DNA from 4 places in the Ensifer sp. GW821-FHT05G01 genome. Region 2 is predicted to be linked to each of the others. Evidence: riboswitches for the same ligand, from Rfam matches in the RefSeq annotation. Region 2 holds a riboswitch; each other region holds the start of a gene.
The links. A riboswitch is a leader RNA that binds a small molecule or an ion and turns the genes downstream of it on or off. The one in region 2 is predicted to bind cobalamin.

Region 1 (7,915 bases), on a different contig from region 2:
GTTCACATGAACCTGATTTCCCCAGAAATACCCGGCCTCGTCTGGGCCTACCGCTTCCTGCCGGGCGAAAGCCGATGCCAGCGCATCGCCAACGATGCCTCGATCGACGGACTGCTGAAGGGCGACGGCTGGATCTGGCTGCATCTGGCGCTGTCGGACGCCCGCACGCCAGGCCTGATCGAGCGGATCGGCAACCTGCCGCCGGCCGCGGTGACGACGCTGACCAGCCACGATACCCAGGCCGCAATCACCGTGTCGGACGACATCGTGCATGGAACCCTTGTCGATTTCGAGCGTACGTTCGACGCGGTGACGAAAACGATCGGCTGGCTGCATTTCGCCGTCAGCGACAAAGTGATCATCACCACCCGGCTGCACCCGCTGCGCAGCATCGACCGAGTGAAAGCCGCGGTCGAAAAAAGCACCAAATGCGCGCGGCCGATCGATCTGTTCGAAATGCTGGTGGTGGAATTCCAGCGCACGCTGATTTCGCTCGTACTGGAGTTGACCGAAGAGCTGAACGTTATCGAGGACCACGTCTATGGCGAGGCCGGCCACCGTCAGCAGCCGGGCCTGGCGCCGCTACGCCGGACCGTCGTGCGTCTTCATCGGCACCTGCGCACGATCCTCGCCCTGCTTCGGCGCGCCGGCGCGTCGGAGGAAGACGAGGTGCCACCCGGCTTCATCGACGTCACGGAGCGCCTTTCGGATCGGCTGGAGGCTGTCGACCGCGACGTCTTTGCGCTGCAGGAACGTGCCCGTCTGCTGCACGAGGAGATCGACAGCAAGATTTCGTCCGAAACCAACCGGCACCTCTACATCCTGTCGCTGATGACGGCCTTCCTGCTGCCGCCGACACTGGTCACCGGCTTCTTCGGCATGAACACCGGCGCGCTGCCCTTTGCCGATGGCGGCGGCACGCTCTATGCGGCGCTGTTCATCGCGCTTTCGATGGGCCTTGCCTGGTGGATCCTCCGGCGGATCGGCATTCTCTGACCTTGCCGACATGCGAAAGGCCGGAGATTGTCCGGCCTTTTGCACCATCTATTTCCTAGCACTCAGCTGTAAGGCGAGTAGCACTGCCGGCGCGGGGCGCCATAGGGCTGGTAGGTATTGTCGTAGGCACGATAAGACCGATAGCGGTCATAGCACCACTGCACGTGGCGGCTGCCATAGGCAGGAGCGGGACGCTCGTAGCGCGGCGGCTGGGCGATCGCACCGCCGACGATCACGCCGGTGCCGAAGGCGGCCATCGGGTACCACCAGCCATCGTAGTAGCGATATCCGGGCCTGCGATAGTTATAACCGCGATAGCCATTATAATAATAATATCCGCCGCGGCGTTCGTAGCCGGGTCGGCGATACTGGATCTCGGTTGCGTCGCTCAGGCGTTCGACTTGGCGCTCGACACGCGGCGGAGCCGGCATGAAAGCCTGGGACGGCGCGGCCGACGTCATCAAGACTGCCGAAGCAATCACTGTGGCGAACCAATTGCCCGTCATTGTTCTCATTTAACCCTCCATAAGAGCCATGCGCGCTTCCGGCGCCTGCGAACCACCATCACGAGTTCTGTGCGATCTCATCCCGTTTCGGCACCGCGCGCCGGCGTCGCCTGATCGAAAGAAGCGAAATCGTCCATCAACGCCTAAGTGACGGGTTTTGTTCCATGATCCGGAACGAAAAATCGCGCCTCCGCCGACGCGACGGCGCATCGTGAGACGCTGGCGTACCAATCATGAGAGGCCCCTTGCGCTTCTGTGACGCTGCAGACAGGGCAATGGCCGAGCGAAATGACAGCAATAGTAGGCGCAGCTGATATACAGCCACAAGTCTCTATACATTCGCCGCGGTCTCAAGCACAGTCGGCTCGGGGACTGGGATTTACGATCCATTAACTGTAGTGTCGGCAATCTCACTGAATGGCAAAGCGGTATATCTCCACTGTACGGATGATTCTGCGCCTCGCGACCCTTCTGGGTCTGGCATTCGCGGCGGCAAACGCGCGCGCCGGTGAGCTGGAGCCCTGGAAGACGAAATCAAACGCCATCATCGTCGATGCCTATGAGATGAACAGCATCGACTGGGAGGCAATGTTTGCCGACAAGCGCATCTCCGGCTTCATTGCCAAGGCTTCCGACGGTCTGCCGGAAAGCTTCTCCTGCACCGGCGATCATGGTGGCGACACGTTTGCCCACTGCAAGACGATGTGGCGCAAATACGCGGTCAGCCGCGAGCTATATCAGACACGGCGGATGATCGCGCGCTCCCATGGGCTGCTCTGGGGCGCCTACCATCTCGCCCGCCCCGGCAACCCGGTCGATCAGGCCAACCATTTCCTCGACTATGCGGAGCCCCGCGACGACGAGCTGATGGTGCTCGATCTCGAAGGCATCGACCCCAAAAAATACATGTCGCTCGAAGACGCGGCGATCTTTGCCGGTCACATCAAGACCCGCACCGGCCGCTATCCGATGCTCTACACCAACCATGTGACGGCGAAATACATCGCGGCCAACCGCTCCAGGTATCGGCTGCTGTCGCGGCTGCCGCTCTGGTATGCCCGCTACAAGCCGGATATCCGTCAGGTTTTCCCGATGGGCAACTGGGACAGCTACGCGCTGTGGCAGTTCTCGTCAGGCGTCAATTGCGGCAAGCGCCGCTGTCCCTATCGTGTGCCCGGCACGCTCGACGACATCGACGTCAATGTCGCCGCGATGACCAGCACCGCCTTGCGGTCGATCTGGGCGGACGGTGTCTTGTTGCCGGAAAAACCGATGCCCCTCGTTCTCTTGGCGAAGGCCGACAAAGGGGCCGGCGTATCCAGCTCTGCCCAGGCAGAGGCCACAATCGAAACCCAGCCGCTGCTCATTAGCCGCGCGGAAGCCGCCAGCGCTGCGGGCGAAGGCGTCGACATGATGGCGACCGGATCGATCGATTTCGGCCGTCATGATCGCGCGGTGCGGCTGGCTGCCGCCAGCCGCTGACGGGCCTACAGGCCCGTGCGTCTTTTCAAACACACGAACGTTGCTGTCGATCTCCCAATCGCTGCAGGGAGGAACCTCCCCGCAACCATTGCCCGCGATCAGGCCTCGATCTGCACGTCCCCGAGCGGGCGCGAGCAGCAGGCAAGGATATAGCCTTCGTCAATTTCGTCGTCGAGAATGCCGCCGTTGTGGTTCATCTCGACCTCGCCGGCGACTTTCATCACCCGGCAGGTGCCGCAGATGCCGCCTTCGCAGGCAGCCCCGATCCTGACGCCATTGGCGCGTGCCGCCTGCAGGATGGTCTGGCCGGGCTTGGCCTCGATCTCCTTGCCGCTCATGGTGAACACCACCTTGGCGACCTGCGCGTCAGCATCGGTTGCCACCCCTGCCCTGACTGCGATCTCCTCGGCGGCTGGTGCTGCGGCCGGCTGGAAGCTTTCCTCGTGATAGCGGCTCATGTCGAAGCCGGCGGCCGTCAACAGCTCGCGCACGCCGCGCATGAACGGCTCCGGACCGCAGCAGAATACGGTGCGTTCCAGGAAGTCGGGCGCAAGCAGCGGCAGCTTGGCGCCGTCGATGCGGCCGCGCAGGCCGTGCCAGCCGTGCCGGGCCTCATGCCCCTCGACCACAAAGCCGAGGTTCAGCCCCGACATCTGGCGCGCCAGCACTTCGAGCTCTGAGCGAAACAGAATATCATCCGGCCGGCGCGCGCAGGAAATGAAGGTGACGTCGGTCTCCGGAATGCAGTCTGCCATCCATCGCGTCATCGACATCATCGGCGTGACGCCGGAGCCTGCCGAGATGAACAGGTATTTTTCGCCGGGATGGCGCACGAAGCTGAAATCGCCGAGCGGGCCGAAGGCCTTCAGCCGCATGCCCGGCTTCAGGTGATCGAACATCCAGCGCGTGCCGATGCTGTCGGCCTGCGCCTTGACGGTGACGGCGATCGAAAGCGGCCGGGAAGGCGTCGACGACAGCGTGTACGTGCGCATCACCGGCTCGTCGTCGGTCACCGGCAGTTCGAGCGTGACGAACTGACCGGGCAGATAACGGAACCAGGCCGGCTTCTCGGGCCGGAAGGTAAAGGTCATCACATCCGCGGTCTCCATGACCGCGGATGTGCATTCGAGCATGTTCTGCCTGTCGATCCAGACATGGAGTTCATCGAAGTGATGGAACGAGGATGCCATCTGCATATCAGGCGACCCTAAAGAGCGGAGCAGCTTCGCCCTGGAGGCGCTGCTCCATGAACTTGCAGTACCATTCGACGAACTGCATCACACCGCCTTCGTGATCGGGCGAATAGGGCCCTGACTGGTAGGCCGGCGAGCGGATACCGAAAGCGTTTTCCTCGACGATCTGGCGATCCTGATCGTTGGTCTCGGTCCACACGTGCGTCAGTTCTTCCAGATTGTAGTCGACGCCCTCGACCGCATCCTTGTTGACCAGCCACTTGGTCGTAACCTGCGTCAGCTCAGGCCCGAGCGGCAAAACGCGGAAGGTGATCGCATGGTCGGCCAGCACATGGTTCCAGGTCGACGGATAATGGAACAGAAGCAGCGTACCGATATGCTTCTGACTGACATCCGCCGACAATTGCCGCCGCACGGCGCGGGCGCCGGACATGGTGTAACTCTCGGCGTCGTCGATCAACGGCATGCGCGCCGAGCGGAACTGGCCGGTCTCGGACATGCGGAACTCGCTCGGAAGCCCGGACGCTTCGCATTTTTCCCAATGGGCGGCGATGACAGGATCATCCTTGGCGCCTTGCACGCCGGTCGCCGTCGGGGCTTCCGGATAGGTCCGGCAAAGCTCGGGATGGTTGGCTGCGCAATGGTAGCACTCGCGGTTGTTTTCCCAGACGAGCTTCCAGTTGCCCTTCTCTATGATGGTGCTTTCGAAGGCGACCTTGGTTTCGCCAAGGCGGTGCGGCGCGAGATAGGGCGCGACCATGTCGCGGAACGGAGCGAAGTCCATCGGCTGTTCGGACAGGTTGATGAAGATGTAGCCACCGACCGTTTCGCAGTGGATCGGCTTCAGGCTGTGGGCGGCCTTGTCGAAATCCTCGCCCATCTGACGGGCAAAGAGCAACGTGCCGTCGAGCTCGTAGGTCCACTGATGGTAGGGACAGACGAGCTTGGCCGATGAGCCCTTGTGCTGCGAGCAGACGCGGGAACCGCGGTGACGGCAAGAATTGTGCAGCGCGCGGATCGTGCCCTGCCGGTCGCGGACGATGACGACGGGGTAATCGCCGACCTGAACGGTGAAATAGTTGCCGGCGCGCGGGACCTCGCAGTCGTGGCCGATGAACAGCCAGTCCTTGTACCAGATGCTCTCGAGATCCTGCCTGTAGTAGTCGGGGTCGATGTAGAAGGCCCGGTCGAGGCTGTAGCCGTCGCGTCGGCCCTTCAGCTTGCGGAGCATATCGCCCTTGATGTCCATGTCCTATCCTCGTTGGCCTTGTTTCGGAGAGGCAGGACTGGAACCCACGCAGGCGCAATGCCTGTGCGATGACGGCTCCGATCCGGCTGCCCGCCGCAACCCGTTACGGTCTATTCGTGTCAAGGCTGGTTTCCGGGCTCAGGAGCTATCCGCAAGGACCAGCCCGGCGCCTTCCCGGACGGAACCGTCCAGTGGCTTTTTGCCGAGGCTTTCGCTCCACCACCGTTGCGGGGGCAGCGCCGGGTTTTGACCGGCTTCCCAATTCTCCGTCTTCCCTAAGAGGCGGCACCTTGAGTAGGCATATCTAATCGCGGAAGCCGTCGTCGCAGCTGCCGATTAACGACATCCAATTCCAGAAAGACGACACAGTGCATCCCGTGTCTGAAACACCACAAGGCCGACTATTTGTCATTATAAACAATGAGATAGATCAAATATTGGGCAGTTGTCGCTTTTTCCGGCAAAGCCGGCGCGAAAGCGCGAAGCCTTCGCCATTTTGCGACATCCGTTGCGGCGTCGGCTCATCCATCCTGGCCGGCGCAATGAAATCTTCCATTAACCATAATGCATTAGCGTCGCCTGACGGAGAAACCGGCCGAACCGGCAAACAGCGCATTGAAGTCCATGGCAAAGCTCAAATACTACGACGCCGCAGCCGAGAAGCTGCCCACGATCGCTCCGAAGACAGCGGTCCATACCGAGTTCCTGCGCACCGGCCGCATCGAAAGGCGGCAATGGTCGCAGCGCGAACGGCGCTATCTCAGCTATGACGAGGTTGCCCAGCGCACCGGCCACAAGCTGACAACCGCCGGCGAAACGACGCACAAGCGGATGAACGGCTTCCACACCTCGATCCAGTTTCCCAAGATGATCTTCCACCGCACGCTCGCCGGTCGGCCGCATCTGGGCTATTGCCATGTGACGGCGGCGAGAACACATCTCGCCCAATCCAAGGACGTGACCTGGTCCTTCTACTTCGCCAACTTCTTCTGCGATCTCGGCGACGAAAAGCACTTCTTCGAGCGTATCCAGACCGGCTATTCCCGGATGTACTTCGCCGTCGCCATCGAACCCGACGCGCAGGAAGGTCAGATGACCATCAATCGCAGCGTCAGCGACAATGGCCTGCTCTTTCGCACCGACGACCCGAAGGTCGCGCTCAAGAACGTTCTGATGCTCGGTGCGCGCGACGAGGCGCTGCGGCGCATCATCCGCAGCCTCTGAACCACCGGCACGCTTCCCTTGAAGAAAATCGTTCTGTTTTCATCGTGGCTCCTTTAAGGAGACCTCGAAAGGGAAACGGAAGCGATATGGCCGAAATCATCGACACACGGACCGAGCCGGAACGCGCGATCGAGCGCGCCTGCGCTGTGCTTGCCGAAGGCGAGCCCGTCGCCATTCCCACAGAAACGGTCTACGGCCTGGCCGCCGATGCCACCAACCCGGATGCGATCAGCCGCATTTATGAGATGAAGGGGCGCCCGCGCTTCAACCCGCTGATATCGCACGTGTCCGACATGGCGATGGCTGAAGCCCATGTGATATTCGATCCGTTGTCGCGACGCCTGGCCGACGCCTTCTGGCCCGGCCCGCTGACGCTGATCCTGCCCCAACGCCCGACAAGCTCCGTGCATGCGCTCGCCTCGGCCGGCCTCAACACCCTGGGCATCCGCATGCCCGATGGCTTCTCCCGTCGGGTAATTGCCCGTTTCGGCCGCCCGCTCGCCGCACCGAGCGCCAATACGTCAGGCAAGATCAGCCCGACGAGCGCTGCCCATGTGGACGCCGATCTCGGCCCACGCCTCAAGCTCATTCTCGACGCCGGCTCGGCCGAGATCGGGCTTGAATCGACGATCATCAAGGTCGAGGACGGGGCTTTGCGCCTGCTGCGTCCGGGCGGTCTCGACGTCCTCGATATCGAAAATCTGACCGGCCTTGCCGTGTCGAGACCCGAAAGTGCCGGCGCGACAATCGAGGCTCCGGGCATGCTCGCCTCGCACTATGCGCCGGGCGCTGCAGTCCGACTCGACGCAGGCGACGTGCGCCCGGGAGAAGCCCTGATCCGCTTTGGCAACACAGTGCTCCCCGGCGAAGAGCATGCAGCGATCGTGCTCGATCTCAGCCCGGCAGGCAGCCTGCGCGAGGCAGCTGCCAATCTGTTCGACTATATGAAGAAAGCCGATGCCAGCGGCGCCGCGACCATTGCCTTCGCTCCCATCCCCCCGGAAGGTTTGGGCGAAGCGATCCTTGACCGGCTGCAGCGTGCGGCAGCCCCAAGAGACTGACCGACAGACATTTTTACAGCGCCGTGCGTCAAATATGACGCGCAAAGGACGCTGTAACGCTTTAAGCTCGCTGCACAATTTTCTCCTTAAATCGATTCCGATTTAACGAATTATGCAGTAGCGCCGCCGGGCGCATTTGCGAAGGCAGGGCCATGACGACGACGCTCCCCTCTCCCGAACTGATCGCCTCCTTCATCGACATCG
Region 2 (7,915 bases):
GCCTCGATCAGATCTTCCTTGGCGTTGCGGCCGGTCAGGACCACGTGGGTCATGTGCGGCTTTTCTTCCTTCAGGAAGCGCACGACTTCGGCCACGTCGATGTAATCGTAGCGCAGTGCGATGTTGATTTCGTCGAGCAGCACCATCGAGTTGCGCTCGTCGCGGATCAGTTCCTTGGCCTTCTCCCAGGCCTTTTCCGCCATCGCCACGTCGCGGGCGCGGTCCTGTGTTTCCCAGGTAAAGCCTTCGCCGAGCGTGTAGAACTGGCAGACATCGCCGAAATGTTTCTCGATCAGGTCGCGCTCGCCGGTCTCCCAGGCACCCTTGATGAACTGCACGACGGCGCAGGGCATGCCATGGGCGATGTGGCGGAAGATCATGCCGAAGCCGGCGGTAGACTTGCCCTTGCCCTTGCCGGTGTTGACGATGATGAGACCCTTCTCGTCGGTCTTCGTCGCCATGATCTTTTCGCGGGCGGTCTTCTTCTTTGCCATCTTCATCGCGTGACGCGCGTCGTCCTTCTCGGCGACGCCCTCACCCGTGCTCACCACATCTTCGCTCATGACGTTCTCCTGGATCACTCAGCTTCTACAGAGGATGCGGGCGTAACGCCGTCCGCGATCCTATTCCTTGCACTTGCGCAACTCCGCACGGAAAACCGCTTCGCGGCTCCCTGAGTTTGCTCATTCGTTTCCGGCGCGAAGCCGCACGGCAGCCGTCGTCCGGCCGCTCAATTCAAACCGCGCCGAATTCGAGCGGGGGGTCCAAAGGTTGCGGTCGATTGCCTCCAGCAGCCGCTCGGAAAGCTCGGCGAGTGCCGCCGGGTTCTTGTCGCGCAGGAAGTTTGACACCCGCTCATCGACGATGAACGCCTGGTAGGCCGCCTCAAAATGATGGTCGCGCACCGCCCCCGTCGTCGCGGCGAAGGCGAACATGTAGTCGACCGTTGCGGCGATCTCGAAGGCGCCCTTGTAGCCGTGGCGCATGACGCCATCGATCCATTTGGGATTGACGACGCGGGCCCTGACCACGCGGCCGATCTCTTCTTCCAGCGAACGGATCACCGGCTTTTCCGGCCGGGAATGGTCGTTGTGGTAGATCGCCGGCTTCGTACCGCTCAGATGCTCGGCGGCAAGGCTCATGCCGCCTTCGAACTGATAGTAGTCGTCACTGTCGAGCAGATCATGCTCGCGGTTGTCCTGGTTCTGGACCACCGCCTCGATCGTGCGCAGCCGCTCCTCGAAGAGATCGCGTTCCGCCTTGCCCTCCTCGCCGGCGCCATAGGCATAGGCGCCCCAGGTGAGATAGGCACCGGCGAGATCGGCCCGTTTGTCCCAGCCCCTTTCGTCGATCAGCGCCTGCAGGCCGGCGCCGTAAGCTCCGGGCTTGGCACCGAAGATCCGATAGGAGGCGCGGCGCGCAGCCTCCGCCGCCTCGACGCCCGATGCCTCCAGCCGCTGCGTCTCGGCGCGCATGCGCGCGGCGATCATGTTGTCGGCATCGTCCTCCTCCAGCGCACCGACGGCGCGGATCGCCTTGTCGAACAGCGCGATCTGGTCCGGGAAGGCATCGCGGAAGAAGCCGGAAATCCTGAGCGTCACGTCGACGCGCGGCCGCCCGAGCACCGCAAGCGGCACGATCTCGTAGCCCATCACCCGGCGCGAGATCATGTCCCAGGTGGGCTTGGTGCCGATCAGCGCTAAGGCCTGGGCGATGTCGTCGCCGCCGGTGCGCATGTTGGCCGTGCCCCAGGCCGTCAGGCCGAAGGAGGACGGCCATTCGCCATGATCCTGCAGGTAGCGCCGGATGAGCAGTTCGGCGGATTTCTTGCCGAGTTCGTAAGCCGCCGGCGTCGGCACCGAGCGGCTGTCGACGGAGTAAAAATTGCGCCCGGTCGGCAGAACGTCGGGCCGCCCTCGCGTCGGCGCGCCGGATGGTCCGGGCGCCACAAAGCGTCCATCGAGGCCGGTCAGGAAACCGGCCATCTCGGCAGCGCCGGAATTGACGATCGACGGTTTCAGCCGCGCCTCGATCTCGCCGAGTACGGCGCTGGTGGCGGACCACTCCTCTGGCGCCCGCGTCTCGCCGCAGACGAACGCCGCCGCCAACAGCTCGATGCGTTCGACCGTATCGCCGGCCGTGCGCCAGGGCTGGTCGGAAACCTCGGCAAGGATATCCGGCCGCAATCCGTCCCAAGGTTCAGACATCACGCAATCGAGCGGGTCGAAGCCGAGGCCTGCATCCGCCGCGATCGCGCGCTGCAGGCTCTGGTCGGGGCCTTCGCCGAGGCCGCGCGGCACGCGGGCCAGCGCCACTGTCAGATCGGTCAGGAGCCTCCCCTCCGGCGCCACGCCAAAAATGTGCAGGCCGTCGCGGATCTGCATCTCCTTGAGGTCGCAGAGATAGGCGTCGAGCTTTTCCAGCGCCTTGTCGTCGCTGTCGCCCTTGTCGATGCCGGCGTCGTGGTCGAGGCCGATATCGCGCACGAGGTCGAGGATCTGACGGCTCAAAAGCCTCAGCCGTCGCGGATCGCCGCCGGCTGCGTCATAGTATTCGTCGACAAGCGCCTCGAGGTCCTTGAGCGGCCCGTAGGATTCCGCCCGCGTCAAAGGCGGCGTCAGATGATCGATAATGACGGCGCTGGTGCGGCGCTTGGCCTGGGTACCCTCGCCGGGGTCGTTGACGATGAAGGGGTAGACATGCGGCAGCGGCCCGAAGATCGCCTCGGGATAACAGGTCTCCGACAGCGCCAAGGCCTTGCCCGGCAGCCATTCGAGATTGCCGTGTTTGCCCATGTGGACGATCGCCTGCGCTCCGAACTGGTTGCGCAGGTGGGCATAGAAGGCGAGATAGCCATGCGGCGGCACCAGGTCCGGCGAGTGGTAGCTTTCCTTCGGATCGATGTTGTAGCCGCGCGCCGGCTGGATGCCGACGACAACGTCACCGAAGCGGGCGAGCGGCAGCGCGAAGGCGCCATCGAGGAAGAAGGGATCGTTTTCCGGCGCGCCCCAGCGACCGCAGACTTCATCCTGAATCTGTTTCGGAAGCGAATCAAAGAACGCGTTGTAATCCCTCAGTGAAATGACTTCACGGATTTCGCGGTCGCGGCTCGCCGCATTGGTCGGCCCGGCCATGAGATAGCGGATCAGCGCGTCGCCATCCTCCGGCACGCCGGACACGGGATAGCCCTCGCTCGCCATGGCGCGCAGCACTTCGACGGTGCCGGCCGGCGTATCGAGCCCGACGCCGTTACCGAGCCTGCCGTCGCGGTTGGGGTAGTTGGCCATGATGATGGCGATGCGGCGTTCAGCCGGCTTGGCGCGGCGAAGCCTTGCCCAGTTGACCGCGAGCCGTGCGGCAAACCGCACCCGGTCGGCAAGCGGCTCATGCCCCACGATATTGGCTTCCACCTTGGGATCATAGATCGAGGCCGCCTTGAAGGAGACGGCGCGCGCGAGGATGCGGCCATCGACCTCGGGCAAGGCGACGTTCATGGCAAGATCGCGCGCCATCAGCCCCTGCGGCGAGGTTGCCCATTGCGCCCGCGACGACCCCGAGAAGATCACCTGCAGCACCGGCGCGCCGGTCGATTCCAGCACGGTCGGCTGCCGGTCGGCGCCAGGGGACGAGACGGCAAAGCCGGTGGCGTTCATCACCACGTCAGGAGCGGCCTCGGAAAAAATCGATTGCAGCGTGCCGACCGAAACGGCATCCTTGAGACTGGAGACGAACAGCGGCAGCACGCGCATGCCCTCAGCGGCAAGCGCCTCGATCAGCGCTTCAACGGGCCGCGTCTCGCCGCTCTGCACCAGGGCGCGATAGAAGCAGATCCCGATGGTCGGGGGTTCGAATCCCTCCCCGGCGACCGTCCTTTCCCGGACACGGGTCTGCCATTCGCTGACGCCGATGACGCCCGCCCCCGGCCACCAGATACCAGCCTTCAAGAGCGGCTTTGCCGGCTGCGGCTTCTCGGCGCCAGAGATCAGCGCCTCGGCATAATCGAGAAACAGACCTGCATTGTCGGCGCCGCCCTCGGTGAAATAGGCCCAGAGACGCTGACGGTCGTCGGCTGCAACGGTCGAAAACGGCTCGAGCCCCGGATCCGGCTTGTCGTCGCCGGGCAGCACCGCGATCTGGAAGCGGTGGGTGACGGCGGCGGCATGCAATGCTTCCAGCACGTAACGGAAGTAGCTGGCGCCACCGAGCGGCCGGACCACGATGAGCCTGGCATGCCGCGCCGTGCGCTCGACGTAAGTGTCGACCGACATCGGGTGCATCAGGTTCATCAGGCTGGCGATGCGCAGGCTCGCTCCCTCGCCGCGCCGGCCATGGGCTGCGGCGATTGAGGAAAGCTCGGTGTCGGCGGCCGACAGGAAAAGCACGTCGGCCGGCGTTTGCCCCAGATCGATCGCTTCGTTGCCGTCGGCGATCGTTCCTTTCTGGGCGAGAAGCAGATGCATTGTTCTATCCGTTCAAGCCGTTCCAGGAAGGTTCGAAACGATCTTCCTGGAACGGCGTTGCTTCAAGGCGTCAGGCGAGCGCGGTGATGGCAGCGCGCACGGCTGCTTCGTCCATGTCGTGCAGGCCGATGACGACGAGGCGCGTTCCGCGCTTCTCGCCGGCAGCCCAGGCGCGGTCGTAATACTGGTCGATGCGGGCGCCGACAGCCTGGATCAAGAGGCGCATCGGCTTGCCGGGCACATCGGCAAAGCCCTTGAGGCGCAGCACGTCGTGCTCTGCGATCACGCCCTTGAGGCTGTCGATGAAGGCGGCCGGATCGGCAATTGCGCCAAGCTCGACGACGAAGCTGTCGAACTCGTCGTGAGAGTGCTCCTCGCCGGCTTCATGCTCCATCTCGTGGTGAGACTTGCGGTTGGCGATATCGCTTTCCGTGCCGACGCCGAGGCCGAGCAGGATGGCTGCCGCCACTTCGCCGTTCTTGGCTTCGATCATCGTTGGCTTGCGGCTGGTGCGCGAAGCCACCTCGTCGCGCACGGCCTTCAGGCCGGACGCGTCGATCAGGTCTGTCTTGTTGAGCACGATCAGGTCGGCAGCCGTCAATTGGTCCTCGAACAGTTCCTCGATCGGGCTTTCGTGGTCGAGATTGTCGTCCTCGACGCGCAGCGCATCGACCTTGTCGTGGTCGTCGGCAAAACGGCCAGCGGCAACGGCAGCGCTATCGACCACAGTGACGACGCCGTCGACAGTCACTTCGCTGCGGATATCCGGCCAGTTGAAGGCGGCGATCAGCGGCTGCGGCAGCGCCAGACCCGACGTTTCGATGATGATGTGGTCAGGACGGTTTTCGCGCTCGAGCAGCTTTGTCATGGTCGGGATGAAATCATCGGCAACCGTGCAGCAGATGCAGCCATTGGTGAGCTCGATGATGTCGTCTTCCGAGCAGGCTTCCGCGCCGCAGCCCTTCAGGACGTCGCCGTCGACGCCGAGATCGCCGAACTCGTTGATGATCAGCGCGATGCGCTTGCCGTCGGCATTCTGCAGCAGGTTGCGGATCATCGTCGTCTTGCCGGCACCGAGGAAGCCGGTGATGACGGTCGCCGGGATCTTGCCCTGGTTGGCTCTCGCAGTGGTCATGGATCAACCCTTCATTTTCAGCGGCAATCCGGCCGCGACAAAGTAAACTTCCGCGGATTTCTCCGCAACGATCTGGTGAAGCCGGCCGGCATGGTCGCGGAAGTCGCGGGCCATGCGGTTCTCGGGCACGATGCCGAGGCCGACTTCGTTGGACACAAGGATCAGGCGCGCCCGCGCCTCGGGCAGAAAGGCGGCAAGGGCAGCGAACTCCGCCGCCATGTCGCGTCCTTCCATCATCAGGTTGGTGACCCACAGCGTCAGGCAGTCGACGAGCACCACGCGCTTTTCGTCGTCGATGCGTGTCAGCAGCGAGACGAGATCGAGCGGCTCCTCATGCGTCGTCCAGCCTTCGCCGCGCCTTTCTTTGTGATGGTCGATGCGCTCGCGCATCTCGTCGTCCCAGGCCCGGCCGGTTGCGACATAGTGCATGGAGAGCCCGGAGGCTTCGACGAGCCTTTCGGAAAAGCCGGATTTGCCGGAACGGGCACCGCCGAGGACCAGAACCGGCCCGGCATGGGAATAGCTCATGTGCGTTGCGGCCTCACGTGCTCGGTCGCGAGTTCGAGCGGCAACAGCATCTCACCGCGCCAAAGGCGCGTTCGGAAAATGGTCGATAAGCCAAGACAACCTCCGTGATGGCGTGGGAAGCGGGCTTCCCTTCGGGCGGAATGCCCCTGTCGGACGGCAGGTCTCCTGGCTCACGGCGTCACGAGCCCAAAACATCGCTTCGCGTGGTGACACGAAAAACAACGCAAGGGCCCGAACGGCCCGCCTCACCTTCCCGGCGTTTTTATGTTTCGTGAAAGGCGGACGATTCGTAGAAGAAGAGGCGTCCAACCCGGCTGATCACGAAGCCACGCCAGTGGCTTTTCCGGCTGAACTCCGAACCGCCTTCGATTGCCCATGCAATCCAGAGGTAGCCGGTCTTCAGCCCGATGGCGAACCCTGACCGTTCTACAGTCGCGGGGTCGGCTGCGATAAGGATGCCCGATTTGGGTCCATCCGTCACATTCCCAATTATTCCCCCGCATCGCCACGATCCGGGGAAACCATCCAACGTCAGATGATTAGGAAGCGGGCGGTGCAAAGTCAATCGACGCGTGCGACACCTCCCCGGCCGAATTGCGTCGCGCGACGATTTGCCGAACGCGAAGTACCCCGGGGCCGCAAGTCGTCGTCACACGGCATAAGCGCTGCACCACGGCGGCGAACTTCATTTTAGCGATTGCAGATAATGCGATAAACTAGCCCAACAAGAGGCTTCGTTGATCCGGTAGGCAAATGGAACGCAGGCTCGCCGCCGTGATGATTGCCGACGTTTCCGGCTATGGACTGCTCACCCAAGCCGACGAGGAGGGTACATGCGCGCGATTTCAGGCCGATCTGCACGACCTGTTCGAACAACGGATCGCCGCGCACCGTGGACGGCTGATCAAGACCATGGGCGACGGGTTGCTGGTCGAGTTCCACAGTGTCGTCGAAGCGGTCCGTTGCGCGGTGGAGGTTCAGCGCGCGAAATCCGATAGCCGCGGCTCCGAAGAGGGGCGGCTGGAATTTCGCATCGGCATCAATCTTGGCGATGTCATCGTTGAAGGCGACGACATTCAAGGCGATGGCGTGATCATTGCCGAGCGCCTGCAGAGCCTCGCTGAACCGGGTGGGATCGTCATTTCCGGCACCGCCTACGATCAGGTCGAGAAACACCTCGATGTCCGTTTCGTCTCTATCGGCGAACAACGCCTGAAGCATATCGAAAAGCCGGTTCGGGCTTATCGCCTGGCGCTGAACGAAGCCCACGCGGGCAGCGCGAAAGCCGCAACGCGCCGCATGACGCGCTGGCCGGCACTTGCTACATCCGCGGTCGTGCTTGTGGCGGCGAGCGGCGTCGCCTGGTGGCAGCCGTGGGAGCCACCCGTGGAAACGCCCCAAGTCCGACTATCGAACCTGAGTGTTCCAGACAAACCGTCGATCGCGGTGCTTCCGTTTGCCAATGTGAGCGACGATCCGAGGCAGGAGTATTTCGCCGATGGCATGACCGATGGGCTCGTCACCGAGCTCGCCCAGGTCTCCGGCCTGTTCGTGATCGCGCGCAACTCGACCTTCACCTACAAGAACAAGGCGGTGACACCCAGGCAGGTGTCCAAAGAACTCGGCGTCAGATACGTGCTTGAAGGCAGTGTGCAGCGTGCCGGAGAGCAACTGCGGATCAATGCCCAGCTCGTCGATAGTCTCAGCGGCGGCCACGTCTGGGCCGGAAAGTTCGACGGTTCACTGTCCGATGTCTTTGCGCTGCAGGACGAAGTGATGCGGGGCATTGCCG
Region 3 (7,915 bases), on a different contig from region 2:
AGTCGTTGAAGTCGACGTCGTAGAAATTGCACCCGACGAAGGTACAGTTGATGAAGGCGCTGCCCTCGTGGCGCGAGCAATTGAACTTGGCGCGACGGAAGGTGCATTCCTTGAAGACGGCACCAGCGCTGGTGGCCTCGGTCATATCCAGATCCGAAAACAGCGTGCGGCTGTGGTTGCGGTCGGAAATATCGAGCCCGTACCAGTCGGCACCGGCGATGGTCACGTCCGTGGCGGGGGCTGTTTCTCCGTGTTTGCGTTCGGCCATCGTCGCCTGCCCTTCGTCAATTCGATCACTGTTCGGATCACGTGTCTGGCGTGAAAACGCGCGTCAGGCAAGGCAGCAGAAAGCCATTTCCTCCCCTCTCGCGCCTTGCAAGGCGGCCCGGAGACGTTTCAGACTTGCCGCAGCAGCCGCAGTGCCTCGCCCTTAGTGGCCAGGCGCTTCGTCGTCGATGTCCGCAGCGTCGACGGCGCGATCGTACACCGCGCGCCAGGCGAGGACCGTTGCGAGGCGCCTATCATCACCGCCCTGACGGGCGAGGTGCTCCTGCTGCCTGAGGCCAACGCGCATGGCCGCGCGGGCCGACCGGTCGTTCGGGCAGGCAAAGTTCTGCGGATGGTCATTGCGGGCCAGCGCCGCAATGAGATCGGCCTTTACGGCGACCGTCGACGCATTGCCGTAACACTCCAGAAGCCCCCGGAACCGTTCGTGCAGGTGCGGATCGAAACCCCTCTCCTCGCCCATCGGCCCGACGACCGGATTGCCGGGATGCAGGCTGCCGAGCGGCAGCAGGCCCGGCGGGATCGGAGTATTGGCGGAATGCGTGCGGCCGCTGCGCAAGAGTTGCGGCAACACGTGCGTGTGCGGACCGGGCGGAGATATGCCGCCGGTGTCCGGCCCGCCGATCTTCTGATAGACCTCGACACGGCCGATGGCTGTGACGGCAACGCGATGGGGATGGGCCTTCAAGATAGCCTGCATTGCCGGATTGTCGGCTTCGAACAGCGAGCGTCCGACACACCGCCTCATGACCTCAAGCAGCGCGATGTCTTCGGTGCGAATGCAGAAGTCGCATTGCGGCAGCGAAAGCCCCATGTCAAAGAGGATGCCGTGGCGATCGCCGGGGCGAATGGCCCCTTCGTCAGGGCCGAGTTCGGTCAGGAGCGCACGCGCCTCGCGCCGCGCATCGCCTTCCGGCAGGCACAGAGCGACCGCGTGGCTCCAGCGGTGCGCTCTCGGGCTCAGCGCTTCGTAGGCGACCGGCACGAGATCGGCGACGCAGGCCGGATCGATCCGCACGCCACCTCTCTCCGTGGCCCTGCAAAACATCTCCGGCGCGTCGACAACGAGCGCTTCACCGGGATCCTGGTGGAACTCGGCAATGGCGCCGAAGGTCCCCATGCTCCACCCGGCCTCCGGGTCTTTCAGATGCGTGCTGAGCATGTCGGCGAGTTCAGCCATGGATATTATCCCCTGCAATCTGTTGTTCGATGCCGGCTTGCGCAAGGCGCGTCGGCTGCACGATCAGTCCCCCCGCGGCCTCGGTGACATAGGCTTCGATGCCGTAGACGCGCCGCAAGAGGTCTGCGGTCAGCACCGCGGCAGGCGGGCCGTCGGCGACGATGCGGCCGCCTTCGAGAAGCACGAGCCGATCGCACCAGCGCGCCGCCAGACCGAGATCGTGCATCGAGGCTACGACCGAAGTGCCCTGCCGCGTCAGATCGCGGAACACCTGCATCAGCGCGATCTGGTGCGCCGGATCGAGGCCCGCGACCGGCTCGTCGGCCAGAAGCAGGTCGGCCTGCTGTGCCAAGGCTCTTGCAATCAGCGCGCGCGCTTTTTCGCCGCCGGAAAGATCGGTTGCCCGGCGCGATCGCAACTTGCCGATATCCATGCGCTGGAGCGCTGCTTCAACGGCTTCCTGGTCGGCGAGCGCCGATCGCGCAAAGGCGCCCCGGTGCGGCTGTCTTCCGAGGTCGACCAGAGCTTCCACCGTGATCGGCCAGGCGATATCCCTGTCCTGCGCGACATAGGCGACGTGACGGGCAAGGTCGGCTGCAGTCATCCGCCGCAGATCCTGCCCAGCAAGCTGAATTTCGCCGCTCGACGGGATCAGCCCCAGGCAGGCGCGCAGAAGCGTCGATTTGCCGGCACCGTTTGGCCCGATAAGACCAACGAATTCGCCCGGCCCGACGCTAAGAGCGATGCCCTTCAGCACCGTATTGCCGCCAAGCGAGGCGGAGAGATTGGAAACGGCAAGCCGGCTCATGCCATCTGCCTCCGCGCGCGCATCACCAGAACCAGAAAAAACGGCGCACCCACGACAGCGGTCAGCACGCCGAGCTTGAGATCGCGTCCGGGTGCAACGACGCGCACGAAAATGTCGGCGGCAAGCAGCAAGGCCGCCCCGCCGAGCGCGCTGGCAAAGAGCAACCGCGAGGGCCGCGCCCCGACAAGGGGACGCAGCAGATGCGGAACGACCAGACCAACGAAACCGATCGCGCCGGCCACCGCCGTTGCCGCACCGACCGAGGCGGCCGTGCCGATGACCGCAAGCCGCTGCACCCTTTTCATATCAATCCCCATGCTCGCTGCCGTCTCGTGGCCGAGTGTCAGGGCATCGAGCGCCCGGCCGAGGCTTGCCAGCATCAGCCAGCCGAGCACCATGAAGGGCGCGGCCAGCCAGACATGGGTCATTGAGCGATCCGTGAGCGAGCCCAGCATCCAGAACATGATCTCCATCGCCGCGAACGGGTTTGGAGAGAGATTGAGCGCTAGCGAGGTCATCGCCCCGGCAAAGGTCGAAACCGCGACGCCGGCAAGGATGACGGAGAGCGGCCGGGCATCAGCCCCGGCCATCAGCCGGACGACCAGAACGGCGCAGAGCGCGCCGCCAAGCGCCATCAACGGCAGCGCAAGCGGTAGCAGGGCCGACAGTCCGGTGTAGATGGCGATCACAGCACCGAGCGACGCCGAGGCGCTGACCCCGATCAGCCCGGGTTCGGCAAGCGGATTGCGCAGATAGCCTTGAAGGGCGGCACCGGAAAGCCCGAGCGTCGCGCCGATCATCAGCCCGAGGATTGCCCGCGGCAGGCGGATTTCCCGCATCACCAGCCCGATCAGACTGTCGTCTCCAGCGAAAAGACCGGCGAGGCCCTGCCATGGGCTGACATCTGCAGGGCCGACCGTCAGCGAAAGGACGAAAAGCGAGGTGACAAGAATGGCAAGCAAGACGATGAGCAAGCGGTATCGGGCGGTTTCCTTCATCTTTTCCCCAAGTCGAGTTGCGTGGCATCGAGTTTCATAGCGGCCTGCTGCAGGATGCGTGCGGCAACCAGGGTGAACGGTCCGCCGCAGATGGTGTAGCGACTGTCGAGCTGGACGGCCTGGTGCTGCGACGTGACTGCTCTGAATGCGGGATGGGCAAAATTCTGCTTGGCGAGCGCCGGTCCGCGTTCGCTGCTGGCATCGATGGCGATCAGGTCCGGACGTGCAAGCACCAAAACTTCCAGCGGCAATTGCCCGGTGCCGGAGATGCCCAGCTTGTCGGCGAGATTTTCCAGTCCCGCGATGCCGACGATATCGGCAACCAGCGTGCCGCTGCCCGAGGTGAAGCCGTTGGCATAATAGAGCGCCAGATCGACATCGTGCACCTTGATCGTCTTCAACCGCCCGATCTCGGCATCCATTTCCGCCACCAGTTGATCCGCGCGCTGTTGACGACCGAGAAGCTTTCCCATGCGCTGGAGGTTGGCGCGAACCTCGGCAATCGACGCCTCCGGCGCGAACTCTTCCACGGCAAAGCCGAGCCGCTTCAACAGATCGACGGTCGTGCGTGTCGTATAGGTCCCGGCAATCACCAGATCCGGCTTCATCAGGAAGATTTCTTCGGCAAGCCCGTGATTGACCACATAGGAGTTCGCCTCGGCGGCAAGCGCCGAGGTCGAGCCATCGGTGGCCAGATAGGATACCGAATGGAGTTGCCCCTTGTCGGCCACCAGCATCGCCATCTGGTCGGTGCAGACGTTCATGGAGACGACGCGGCGCGGCGCTTCGCCTGCCCAGGCGCCAAAGGGCAAGGCTGTGCAAAGCACCCCTGCAACCAGATATCGCCTGCACCAACCGGATGTCATCAGAACGAGGCCTTCAGGCCGGCAAAGGCGGTCACGCCTTGCGTGTTGTAGCCGTAGATCTCCTCATAGTCCTCATCGAAAAGGTTGTCGACGCGGCCGAAGATCTCGAGCGTGTCGTTGACCTTGAAGCTGCCGCCAACATTGACCAGCGTATAGGCGCCGAGCGGCACCCGCTCAGGGCCCGGCCGATAGGCCACGTCCTGCATGCGGCCATTGAGGATGACTTCGCCGAAGACCCTGATACGATCGTCGTGGAATACATACGCGGCATCGAGCGACGCGGCATGGCGCGGGCGGCGAACTTCCTGCAGACGCGGACCACCGGCCAGCGTCTGCTCGCTCGAAGCGGTGTAGGTGTAGGTCGCCGTCGTCGTCAGTCCCTTGAAGAAGTCGACCGTCGCGGAGACCTCGACCCCGTGGCGCAAGCTTTCGCCGGAGCGATTGACCGGCGTCGAACGGAAGCTGGCGTCGTAGACGGTGGCGATCTCGTTTTTAAGGTTCTGGTCAAAGTAGGTGACATCGACGGTCAGACCGTCGTCGAAGAAGCGCTGCTCGACACCGATGTCCCAGCCGAGGCTTTCCTCCGGTTTCAGGTAGGGATTGCCGATGAAGGTTCCCGGGATATATCCGAACTGCTCGTAGAAGGTCGGATTGGTCACGCCGGTGCCGACGGATGCATGCAGTCGGGTTTCGCTGTCGGGTATTTCCCAGGAAGCGCTCAGGCTCCAGGTGGTTGCGTCCTCGAAACGATCGTTGAAATCGCGCCTGAGGCCTGCATTGACGAAGAACTGGTCCGCGAACTCGCCGCGATACTCGCCGACGAGCGAATGCGCATTGCGGCTGAAGGTCTGCTGCAGATGCGACGGCGTGAACGTCTCGCGCTGCCACTCGTAGCCTCCGGTGATCTGGTGGCGGATACCGTCTCCACCATCGAAGCCGTAGCTCGCCTGATAGCTGCCGTTGTAGCGGTTGCCGTCGTTCCAGGATCGCCCGAAGCCGCTGACATTGTCGCGGTGAACGTCAAGGCCGGAGACGCGCGCCTTCTGGGTGAGATCGCCGTCGAGCGCCGAATGGGTCAGGCCGAGCGAGCTCGAGAGCTCGCGCGATCGCGTATAGTCCAGCGTGTCGTAGGTCAGCGCCGTCATGTAATCCTGCGCGTCGAGGTCGGTCTTGCGGTTGACGGCGCGCAAGGTCGCATCGAGCTGCAGATCCGGCGAGAGATCGAAGGTGAACTTGCCGTTGACGGTGCCGTTGCGGTCGCCATCATCCTCGGAGCCGGTATCGGAGACATTGAAACCGCCGGTTCTCTGGAACACGCCGGACAGCGCGTAATCATAGCCCTCGCCGCCGCCGCGGGTCGACAGGCCGCCAAGCCAGGTACCGTCGCTGCCGACTTCGGTGCGGGCGTTTGACACGGCACCATCGCGGCTTCCCTTCTTGGTGATGATGTTGATGACACCGGCCATGGCATTGGCGCCCCAGAAGGTGCTTTGCGGTCCGCGCAGGATTTCGATGCGCTCGATGTCGTCGGCAACCAGGCCGCCGAAGTCGAACTCGCCCTGGGACACGTCGTTCGCCTCGACGCCATCGATCACCACCAGTAGCTGATTGCCTTCCGCACCGCGCACGCGCACCTGCGTCAGGCCGCCGGAGGCACCGGTGCGCGAAACCGAGAAACCGGGAACGAGACGCAGGGCGTCGGCGACGTAGCGGATCTGGTTTTTCTCGATCTGATCTCCGGTAATCACGGTAAAGGCGCGCCCGGATTTGCGCTGTTCGGTCGGCGTCAGGCCATCGGAAACCAGGATCTTCTCAAGCTTGGTCGGTTGTTCGTTTGCGGCCGTATCCTGTGCCTGAGCCCCGCCCACGAGTGTCAGAACCAGCGCCGCTGCGCCAGTCAATTGCTTCGTCATATCGTCCCCACTCCGGCGCGATGGGCACGATCCGGCCCACGCGCGATCGACCGCGGGCAAAGGGTGGCAGGGGCAAGACGACAAGCGACCACCCCGGCGCCGTCTGCGGCACGCGGCAACATTGCTCCAATGTCACCGCTACGGACGGCCGCGCCTCGACACCCCTCGTGTCCAGGCATGGGTGACCGAAACAGGCAGGTCTCCTGACTTCCGCGTCGTCGCTTCCTCCCGCCTTCCCACGCGAGAGTTCGCGCAGTGGCTTCATGGGATTCCGCTCGGCGGTTACAGTTGCGGGGGCAGTCGCGGTTTCGGTCCCTTGCGGGCAATCCTCACCGTGTTCCCTTTTCATCCGTCGTCAGACGGAACCTGTTTCGCAAGAAATGCACTATCAGATGCCGGCGGCGCGTCAACCGCCGGTCGCATTTTCCACTGGTAAAGTCTGCGCGCGCAGAGCTCGCAAGGCCCATGGCGCAAAGGCTACTTCAGGAACGCCCGGAAGCGCCGCATGGCGAAGGCAAAGAGAATGGCGCCGATCACCAGCAAGGCAAGGAGCTGCGGCCAGACGACATCCAGACCGGCATCGCGAAACAGGACCGCCTGCGCCAGAATGACGAAATGGGTGTTTGGTGCCGCCAGCATGATATTCTGGATGATCTCCGGCATGCTTTCGCGCGGTGTCATGCCACCGGAGAGCGCCTGGAGCGGCAGAAGAACGAGCATCAGCAGCAGGCCGAACTGCGGCATCGAGCCGGCAATCGTGGCCAGCAGGATTCCCATCGACGTGGTGGCAAAGAGTTGCAGGGCGGTGGCGAGCAGGAACAGCGCAAACGAACCCTGCACCGGGACGGCAAGCACCCCCTTGACCACGAAGATCAGCGACACCGCAGAAGCCAGCAGCACCACCAGCCCCATCGACCAGACCTTGCTGACCATGATTTCGAACGGGGTGACGGGCATGACGAGCAGATGCTCGACCGTGCCATGTTCGCGTTCGCGGATGAGGGCAGCTCCTGTCAGGACGATCGACAGGATGGTGATGTTGGTGATGACGTTCATCACTGCGCCGAACCAGCCCTTGTTCAATTCGGCATTGTACCGCGCGCGCAGGACTAGATCGACCGGCAGTTTCTGCTCGCTGCGGTGGCGCTCGAGGAAGCCCGCGACCTCGCCGGTGACGATCTGCTGGATATAGCCGTTGCCGGAGAAGGCCTGGCTCATCCGGGTCGCATCGACATTCAGCTGGATCGTCGGCGTACGCCCGGCGAGCAGATCCGTCTGGAAATTCGGCGGAATGTCGAGCGCGAAGGTATCGAGCCCCTGATCCATCCGCCGGTCCATTTCCGCCGGCGTGATCATCTGCGGCGGCACGAAATAGGGCGGATAGAAAGCCGTCGATATCCGCGTCGACACCGGCGAGCGGTCCTCATCGACGATCGCGATGGCGGCGCGGTTGAGCGTCTCTGGCATCGCCGTCGAGCCGGTATAGACCGACAGCGTGAAGGAATAGACGATCAGGATCAACAGGATCGGGTCGCGCCAGAGGCCCCAGAGTTCCTTGATGCCGAGGTGGTAGATGTGGGACAGGCGCATCGTCACCTCGCCTGCTTCTTGAGGGACAGGGTTCCGATCACCAGCAGCACCGGCACCGCAATCAGCATCGGCACGAAAGCGCCCGCGAGATCGCCGAAGCCGAGCGCCTTGGAGAAGGTGCCGCGAGCGATGGTCATGAAATGCGTCGTCGGGTAGATCTGGCCGATGAAGGCGCCCGCGCCCTCCAGCGACGAGACCGGATCGATCATGCCGGAATACTGGATGGCCGGAATGAGCGTCAGGATCGCCGTACCGAAAATCGCGGCAATCTGGCT
Region 4 (7,915 bases), on a different contig from region 2:
TGGGGCCGCGAGCGCAGCTTCGGCGAGACGCTTGGCGAAAAATACCGGCGGGTCGAAGGTTTCGGCAAACCTGTGATGGTTGCAGAGCTCGGCGTTTCCGGCTCGCCCGACTACAAGCGCGCCTGGTATGCGGAGATCTTCGATCGCAACACCTATCGCGATCGGTTCCCGCTGTTGACGGCCGTGGTGTTCTTCAACGACAAGGAACCGTATAAATGGCCGCTCGGCTACGGCTCGCCGGACTGGCGGCTGGACAAGGCGTCACTTGCCGCACTTGTTTCGGACAAGGGCGAAACCCTCGGCCGGCCGACGCAGTAGTGGCGGTGGACGCACCGGCGGTTCAGCCGGTGCGTGAACTTCGGAAAACTGGAGTTTTTCTCAGGCGAGCAGGAGGCCTGACTCACGGGCGGCTGCGGTAAAGCAGCGGCTTGCCCTGTTTACGCTGGTCAGCCCATCGAGCGCATCCAGGCAGCGCTGAAGGGCGGCACGATATTCCCGTCCACGTCTGCCCGGCCATTGCCGCAGCAGCTCAAGCGCCTCCCAGACCGTCCTGACGACGGTCTGCCGCTTGGACGACAGTTTCAGGTGGATCGGCGTTGCGAAGGTCTTTTCGCTCATCTTGCATTCCTCATTCATAGTCTTTTGAGCGGGAGGGCAACGCCGGGGATCGCCGATGGTTCCCTCGGCGAATGCAGTTTTTTAACCATGAGGACGGCGACCCGACATGGTCGGTGCGGCCGCGGCTGCCGAAAGTCCCCAAAGCCAAGGCTTTCGGACGAACGCGGCCACGCTTTGGCCGTGACAGATTTCGCCAAAGATTTTTCGGTTGATGGAGGTGCTGGAGGGAGGGGTGATGGTCGGCCCCAACGCAGGTCGTGCGCAAGCGGCGCCACATGATGCGCGTCGATGGACCGCTACCGCTGTGCCCTTCGGGCGGCAGGCATCAGAGATCGAGCGCGGCCCTGAGGTCGGTCGGCTTGCGCTCCCGAAGGTCGAGATCGGCCTCAATGTGATCGATATGATGGATCATCAGCGCTGCTGCGGTCTCGATGTCACCGGTTTCGATCGCGGTCAGGATGTCGTCGTGTTCGCTGTGGCCGCAACTCGAAACGGTCGATTGTCCGTAGAGCGCGATGACGAGCGAGGAGCGGGCGACCAGTTCGTCCATGAAGCGCCTGAGGATGGTATTGCCGGTGAGGTCGGCGAGCGCCAGGTGAAAATCGCCCGACGCCTTGATCTCGGCGCGGCGGGCCGAGCGGCCGCGCTGCGCGGTCAGGTGCTGTTCGGTGGCGAGCAGGCGGCGCAGTTCCTTGATCTCGACGGGGCCGATCCGGGCCGCAGCCGCGTGCAGGAGACCGGGCTCGATGAGCCGGCGGGTCGCAAAAATCTGGCGGGCTTCATCCGGAGAGGGATGGGCAACGAAGGCGCCGCGATTTTTCTCGACAGTGACCAGCCCTTCATAGGCCAGCGCCTGAAGGGCGGCGCGCACCAGCGTGCGGCTGACATTGAAGAGCTCGCCGACATCGCTTTCCGACAGCTTGGTTCCCGGCGCAAGCCGTCGTTCGACGATCGCATCGCGCAGCTTGTCGTGGATCTGGCGGGTGCTGGTGTCGGTGGGTACGTCGGCAGGTGCCGAATGGGTGGTCAGAGGCATGAAGGAGATCGATCCGCGAATGAGTGCGGCATCTTATCGTCGCGCGCGGTGAAGGGAAACGACAATCTGGCATGGTGGTGGATCGACACCATGCCGCCGTCTTCGAATGGCCAGCTACTTGTCGAGCTCGGGATACACCCGATCGAGGAAGCCGGGCCGTAGCTTTTCGCCGATCAGGCAGTCGGGCGCCGGCGTGGCATCGACGAGGCGCACGCGCGGCGGTGGCGGCAGGCCGCTCACCTCCAGGATCAGCTTCTGGCGGATGGCGATGGCGAAATCTTCCGGCTCGTGCACCGGCAGCACGAAGGAGCCGGGTCCACCGACGACGCATTCGGCATAATACTGGTCGAGCGGCCCGGTCGAGACCGACGGCCTGATCAGGATCGCCAGTCCATTGATGATGATACCGCGGGCAATCGCGATATCGCGGGCAGGGGTGACCGGTGGGCCGATGTTGTTGGGGCCGTCGCCGGAGACATCGATGACCCGGCGCATGCCGGAAAAGGCGTTGGAATCGATCAGCGCCGTTCCATAGCTGATCGCGTTTGAAATCGAGGTGCCGCGGCGTGTGCCGACGGGTCGTGCCTCGATCATCGCGGCAAAGGCGTCGGCCTCTGCGGCGTTGGAAATCACTCGCCAGGCGACGACGGAGGATTCGTTGACCGTGCCGGCCCATTCGAAATAGCCAAGGGCGATGCGGCCATAACGTCCGCTCTTCACCGCATTGAGGAATTCCGCATGGCGCAGCGCCTGCACATAGCCGGAGCGCTGGACCCGTGCTTCGTCCAGGTCCATCGAGCCCGACATGTCGACGGCCAGCACCAGTTCCACGTCGACATCGGTCGGCGCAGCGCCCGATTGGGTCGGGCTGCCCGTCAGGGAAAGGATCAACGCCAGCATGCTCAACATAGCTTCAACCCGTCATTGCGAGCCGCGTTATCTGACGAAATGTAGCACAGGATTGGCCGTCGGCGACTGTCTGGGGTTGGCCGACCTTCAATAAAAGGTGATATCGACATAGGTGACAGCCGACCGATACTGTGCCAGCAGTTCCAAATGAGCCGGTAAAATGCTTCAGCAGACACGGAATACGGAATGTTTTCAGATCGATAGGCTGCAAGCCGCCGCCTTCGATTATTTCCTGCGCTATAGCGACACCGAAACGGGGCTTGTCGCCGATACTTCGCTTGCCGATGCGCCCTCGAGCGTTGCTGCGACCGGTTTCGGGCTTTCCTGCTACCCCGTTGGCGTCGAACGCGGCTGGATCGGGCGCGGCGACGCGGCCAGCCGGGTGCTGACGACCCTGCGGTTTCTGGCGCAAAGCCGGCAGGGGAGAGATACGCTCGCCAGCGGCTATCGCGGCTTTTACTATCACTTTCTCCACATGAAAACCGGCGAGCGGGTGTGGCAGTCAGAGCTTTCCACCATCGACACCGCGCTGCTGATTGCCGGCGTCCTGGCGGCTGCCGCCTATTTCACCGGCGAGGATGCAACGGACACGGAGATCCGGGCGCTGTCGGAAAAACTCTATGCCCGGGTCGACTGGCGCTGGGCGCTCGGCCGCGGCGAGACATTGACGATGGGCTGGCGGCCGCCGGGGCGGTTTTTGAAATATCGCTGGCAGGGCTATAGCGAGGCGCTGCTGCTTTACGTGCTGGCGCTCGGCGCGCCGCACCATGCGATCGGGCCGGAGCATTACCGCGCCTTCACTGCCGCCTACGACTGGACGACGGTCGACGGTGCGCCGCATCTGAAGGCCGGCCCGCTGTTCATCCATCTCTTTCCGCAGGCCTGGATCGACCTTCGCGGTCTTCGCGATCCGCCGATGCGCGACAAGGCGACGGATTATTTTGAAAACACCTGCCGGGCGATCGACCTGCAGCGCCAGTATGCCGACGACAATCCCCGAGGTTTCGCCGGCTATGACCGGGTTGGATGGGGCCTCAGCGCCGGTGACGGACCGAAGGGGCGGCTGCGGCTTGTCGACGGGCGCTGGCAGCGGATGCTCGGTTATGCCGCCCGCGGTGCGCCCGGTGGACCCGACGACGGCACGCTGGTCCCCTGGGGGCCGGTTGCCTGTCTGCCCTTCGCCGCGGATGCTTCGCGCTCGGCGCTGGCCGCATTCGAAAACCGCTATCCGGACCTCCTGTGCGAAGGCCGCTTTCCCGGCGGGTTCAATCCAAGCCTGTCCGGCGCAGGCCCTGAAGGCTGGGTCGACGACCGCGTGGTCGGGCTTGACCAGGGGCTCGTCGTGATGATGATCGAAAATGCCAGAAACGGTTTTGTCTGGCAGCTGACGCGTAGCGTCCCGGCCATCCGGCGCGGCTTGCAGAAGGCGGATTTTCGCGGCGGTTGGCTTGCGGCAAGGGAGACGGCATGAGCTTCGCTCACCAGCGGCAGGACGATCGCCCGGCGGTAGAGGGCATGGACGCGGCGCAACGCCGGAGCGCTCTCGACCTGCTCGCGCGCCTGCAGCCATTCTTTCCCGAAGTCGGCTTTTCGCTCGATGCTGCCGGCGACGACGGTCTTTCCGCGGCGCAGTTCTGGGCCGAGGATGGTGCGGGGCTCGAAGCCGGGCTTGCCTATCAGGATTGTTTCGCCGTCGGTATGGACAACAAGATCCGCGCCGCCCATCTGATCGCGTTTTACGGCAACCAACTGGCGCTCGCGCTTGGCAGCCTCTATCTCGGTGCGGGCATCGTGGCGGGGGTTCGCCGCCTTCGCTTCGAAGAATTTTCGCGCGCCTATGGTGAGCGGCTGGTGGCGGCCAAACGGTTTCATTTCAGCCTAAGCATGCCTGCGGTCGGCGATAATGCCCCAGGCGATGCGGTTGCCTTCAGTGAAACCTTCGCCGTGCATCTGGCGCCAGTCATCGCCATGCTGAAGCGTCGCACGGGTCTTTCGTCCGGCGCGCAATGGCGGCTGGCAGCGGATTCGCTTGCGGGTGGTTTCCTGGAGATCGGTCGCGCGCTCGGCGACGAAGAGGATGCGATGTCCAAGGCGCTGGCGATCGTCAAACGCCAAGGCACGCCGCTCTATTCCGACAAGCTCTGTTATGAGGCAATCAAGGTCGAGTTCGGCGAGGGGAGCGGCGATCAAGCGCTGTCGCGCGTCTATCGCCTGCGCGGCGGCTGCTGTCTCTATTATCGAACCGAAGGCGGCAGCTTCTGCGACAATTGCGTGCTGTTGGCGCCGCAGGAGCGTCGGGAACGATTGCAGGCGCATCTGCTTGCATCGCAGACGGGCTGATCATCTCAAACGACAGAGCGCCTGATATCGGCGATATCAGGGGCTCGTTTGTCACGGTGGCCGGTCGGCTTATGCCTTGGCGAAACGGTCGTTGATGAAGCCCGAGACGACGCCGAGCACGATCCAGAAGGCGAGCGTGGTGGCGAGCGCCGCCACGGCGAACTCGGCGCCCAGTACGGCCGGAACATTACTGGAAATATCCGACGGCTGCGGCGCGCCATAGACGTGGGGTGCTGCGATCAGCACGAGGCCGATGATCTTGGCAACGATCTCTTCGCGCAGGACCAGCAGATAAAGGCCGACGGCGGAAAGCGCTACCGTTGCCAGCCACCAGACCTGGCGGTCGCCGAGTTCGGCGGCCGGGAAGCCCGGTAGTTCCGGCGGCAGGCCGATGGCCGGCAGCATGTGTACGGCAAGCCAGCCGCAGGCGCCCCAGAGCGCGCCGTTCCTGAGCGTGATCGGATAGCCGATGACGAGGCTGACGCCGGCCAGCAGCAGCGCGAAGCCGGAGCCGGTCACCAGATTGGCGATCAGCGTGCCGGAAAAGCGGCTCATGCCGAACATGATGCCACCTTCCTCGTGTTCGCCCTCGTGGGCGTAGGCGGGGGTGATCGGCGACAGGGCGTCGAGCAGGGCGCCGATCGGCGAAACCGCCTTCAGCGACGAATGCTGGTCGTGGTTTGCGGCGGCCGGATCGGCCGTTCCCGGCTGGGCGGCGGGCTGTTCGCCGGCGGCGGGTGCTTCGCCTTCGAATTCTTCCGCGTGCAGGATCAGCGGTACGACGCGCAGTTCCTGGGCGCCGGTCATGAAGACACCGGCAATCAATCCAGCCACGATCGCGGCCAGAAGCGTTCTGACAATCATTTTCGATATCCCTCGATATCGGCGCGCCATGCGCCTTGCAGGCAGCGCCGTGTCCCATTGGCAATCCTGCGAACGGCTCCGGCCGGCAGATCTTCGGTCTGCATCAGACGCAAGCAAACGCGTCCGGCTGTTTGCCGGAAGCGTTTTTGTCCGCAGCTATGTCGACGCGGAACGCATGTCGCGTCCCTCCGCATCGCTTAGTGGCAGGGGAAGCCGTAGGAGTGGCGGGTGTCGTGCGCGGTGTCGTGCAGCACGGCCGAATTCGCCAGGCCCGCGCCGAAGACGAGGAAGCCGCCGATGAGAAGCGCGATGATACCCGCGGTCAGACGATCGCTGAGGGAGAGCGGAATGCTCGAAACTGTAGACGTAGCCATGACAACCTCCGTGATGGCATCGGGAAATTTCCCGGTTTGGGCCCTATGCCCGCATCGACTGGCAGGTTTCCTGGCTCAGGACGTCGGGTGAGATCACCCTGGATTTGCCTCGCCTTCCCAGAGCCAAGGTCCGCCCTCTCGCGGTCTCGTCTCCAGTGGCTTCTTCCGGATCGCTCCGGAACGGCGCATTCACGTCGCTCTACAGTCGCGGGGTCGGCCGTGATTTGAATGCCCAGCATGGGTCCATCCGTCACGTTCCCGTTTACTCCCGAAACGCGTTCGCGTTGCGGGAACCAATCGATCTGATGATGATTAGGATCGCACCCCGGAGATGTCAATTAAACTTGCGCCGCCGCCCGGCCCATCCGCGACAAAATCCCGAAGGATCATGCGTTTATAGGCCTCGACGATCTGGTCGCCCTCGGCCCGGTCCACCGAGACCGCAAGCCGCATGGTGCAATCGCCGAGATGCATGATCAAAAAGGCGGCGCTATCGATCGCCTCGCGCGGCGTGCCGGGCGCAAACCGCGCCCAGACGTCGGCGAGAAGCTGGCCACCGGCACGGCTTTGCTGGAGGTCGATTTCGCGCAGCGCCTTGTCGGCCTGCATCGCCGACCAGATATCGCGCATGACGGGCTCGGCCAGGAACATATCGTAATAGATGTCGAACAATACGGCGAAGGCGTCACGCAGCTCGGCGAGCGACGTCACCTTGGCAAGCTCGGCCGCGATACACTCGTTGCACACCGCATTGTAGCGCTCGGCCAGCGTGCGCACGATCGCCGCCTTGTCGGGAAAGTACTGGTAGAGCGATCCGATCGAAATTCCAGCCTTTTCAGCGACTTCGCTCATGCGCATGGCGTCGCTGCCCTTCTCCTGGATGAGTGCCGTCGCGCAGGCGAGGATGTGTTCGACGCGCTCGCGGCTGCGTTTCTGGCTGGGTGTCCGGCGCAGCGCGGTCTCGTCGTCGGGGGGAGCCGCGGCTGGGCTTGTCTCTTGATTCATGAGTGATGCTCACATTTTGACTTGACTCCTAAAATACGAGGATTTATCACATTTGCAAATGTGAGAGATGCTCATGTTTGTAGGCCAACCTCAGGAGGAAGCGATGACGGACAAACTGACACTGGTTCTGGGCGGTACCGGCAAGACGGGGCGGCGGGTCGCGGCCCGCCTTCAGGAGCGGGGCGTTGCGGTGCGCATCGGCGCGCGCTCGGCGTCGCCTTCTTTCGACTGGACCGACGAGGCGACCTGGGCGACGGCCCTTGCAAATGTCGATCGCATTTATGTCTGCTTCCAGCCCGACCTGGCGGTGCCGGGTTCCGTCGAGATCATCGCCAAGTTTTCACGCCTTGCCGTCGACGCAGGCATCAAGCGGCTGGTGCTTTTGTCGGGCCGAGGCGAGGATGAGGCGGAAGCCGCCGAGCGTGCGCTTCAGGCCTCCGGCGCTGACTGCACGATCATCCGCGCCAGCTGGTTCTTCGAGAACTTCAGCGAAGGTTTTCTCGCCGATGGCATCGTGAGCGGGTCCGTCTTCCTGCCGACGGATGAGGTCACCGAACCCTTCATCAGCTGTGACGACATCGCCGACGTTGCGGTTGCGGCTCTTCTGGATGAGGGCCATGTTGGCCAGGTCTATTCGCTGACCGGCCCGCGGCTCATGACCTTTGCTGACGCTGTGGCCGAGATCGCTGCGGCTGCCAATCGGCGGATCAGCTATCAGTCCGTTCCGGTTGACGATTTTGCCGCGCAGCTGAAGGCCGACGGCGTGCCG

Region 1: it holds a riboswitch for cobalamin, as region 2 does, so the genes downstream of both, AC07UR_RS04350 (aromatic ring-hydroxylating oxygenase subunit alpha) here and cobU (bifunctional adenosylcobinamide kinase/adenosylcobinamide-phosphate guanylyltransferase) in region 2, are expected to answer to the same signal.
Region 3: it holds a riboswitch for cobalamin, as region 2 does, so the genes downstream of both, AC07UR_RS06865 (TonB-dependent receptor plug domain-containing protein) here and cobU (bifunctional adenosylcobinamide kinase/adenosylcobinamide-phosphate guanylyltransferase) in region 2, are expected to answer to the same signal.
Region 4: it holds a riboswitch for cobalamin, as region 2 does, so the genes downstream of both, AC07UR_RS13235 (CbtB domain-containing protein) here and cobU (bifunctional adenosylcobinamide kinase/adenosylcobinamide-phosphate guanylyltransferase) in region 2, are expected to answer to the same signal.

What each region holds. Positions count from the first base shown of each region.
Region 1 covers NZ_JBWKSC010000001.1:901,893-909,807, reverse strand. The annotation lists gene AC07UR_RS04370 (transporter) at 7-996, shown strand; gene AC07UR_RS04365 (BA14K family protein) at 1,059-1,502, opposite strand; gene AC07UR_RS04360 (glycoside hydrolase family 25 protein) at 1,920-2,984, shown strand; gene AC07UR_RS04355 (FAD-binding oxidoreductase) at 3,083-4,180, opposite strand; gene AC07UR_RS04350 (aromatic ring-hydroxylating oxygenase subunit alpha) at 4,182-5,426, opposite strand; cobalamin riboswitch at 5,533-5,734, opposite strand; gene AC07UR_RS04345 (DUF6656 family protein) at 6,051-6,650, shown strand; gene AC07UR_RS04340 (L-threonylcarbamoyladenylate synthase) at 6,737-7,711, shown strand; gene AC07UR_RS04335 (FAD-binding oxidoreductase) at 7,864-7,915, shown strand, end outside.
Region 2 covers NZ_JBWKSC010000003.1:357,090-365,004, forward strand. The annotation lists gene cobO (cob(I)yrinic acid a,c-diamide adenosyltransferase) at 1-563, opposite strand, end outside; gene cobN (cobaltochelatase subunit CobN) at 684-4,460, opposite strand; gene cobW (cobalamin biosynthesis protein CobW) at 4,531-5,595, opposite strand; gene cobU (bifunctional adenosylcobinamide kinase/adenosylcobinamide-phosphate guanylyltransferase) at 5,599-6,123, opposite strand; cobalamin riboswitch at 6,497-6,664, opposite strand; gene AC07UR_RS10490 (adenylate/guanylate cyclase domain-containing protein) at 6,877-7,915, shown strand, end outside.
Region 3 covers NZ_JBWKSC010000002.1:220,501-228,415, reverse strand. The annotation lists gene AC07UR_RS06890 (pentapeptide repeat-containing protein) at 1-268, opposite strand, end outside; gene AC07UR_RS06885 (DUF6925 family protein) at 431-1,465, opposite strand; gene AC07UR_RS06880 (ABC transporter ATP-binding protein) at 1,458-2,273, opposite strand; gene AC07UR_RS06875 (FecCD family ABC transporter permease) at 2,270-3,271, opposite strand; gene AC07UR_RS06870 (ABC transporter substrate-binding protein) at 3,268-4,098, opposite strand; gene AC07UR_RS06865 (TonB-dependent receptor plug domain-containing protein) at 4,137-6,050, opposite strand; cobalamin riboswitch at 6,227-6,435, opposite strand; gene AC07UR_RS06860 (ABC transporter permease) at 6,528-7,640, opposite strand; gene rbbA (ribosome-associated ATPase/putative transporter RbbA) at 7,643-7,915, opposite strand, start outside.
Region 4 covers NZ_JBWKSC010000004.1:425,996-433,910, reverse strand. The annotation lists gene AC07UR_RS13270 (glycoside hydrolase family 26 protein) at 1-318, shown strand, start outside; gene AC07UR_RS13265 (DUF982 domain-containing protein) at 379-618, opposite strand; gene AC07UR_RS13260 (GntR family transcriptional regulator) at 944-1,654, opposite strand; gene AC07UR_RS13255 (DUF1194 domain-containing protein) at 1,769-2,563, opposite strand; gene AC07UR_RS13250 (glucoamylase family protein) at 2,724-4,034, shown strand; gene AC07UR_RS13245 ((2Fe-2S)-binding protein) at 4,031-4,903, shown strand; gene AC07UR_RS13240 (CbtA family protein) at 4,973-5,767, opposite strand; gene AC07UR_RS13235 (CbtB domain-containing protein) at 5,965-6,141, opposite strand; cobalamin riboswitch at 6,185-6,454, opposite strand; gene AC07UR_RS13230 (TetR/AcrR family transcriptional regulator) at 6,454-7,146, opposite strand; gene AC07UR_RS13225 (NAD(P)H-binding protein) at 7,250-7,915, shown strand, end outside.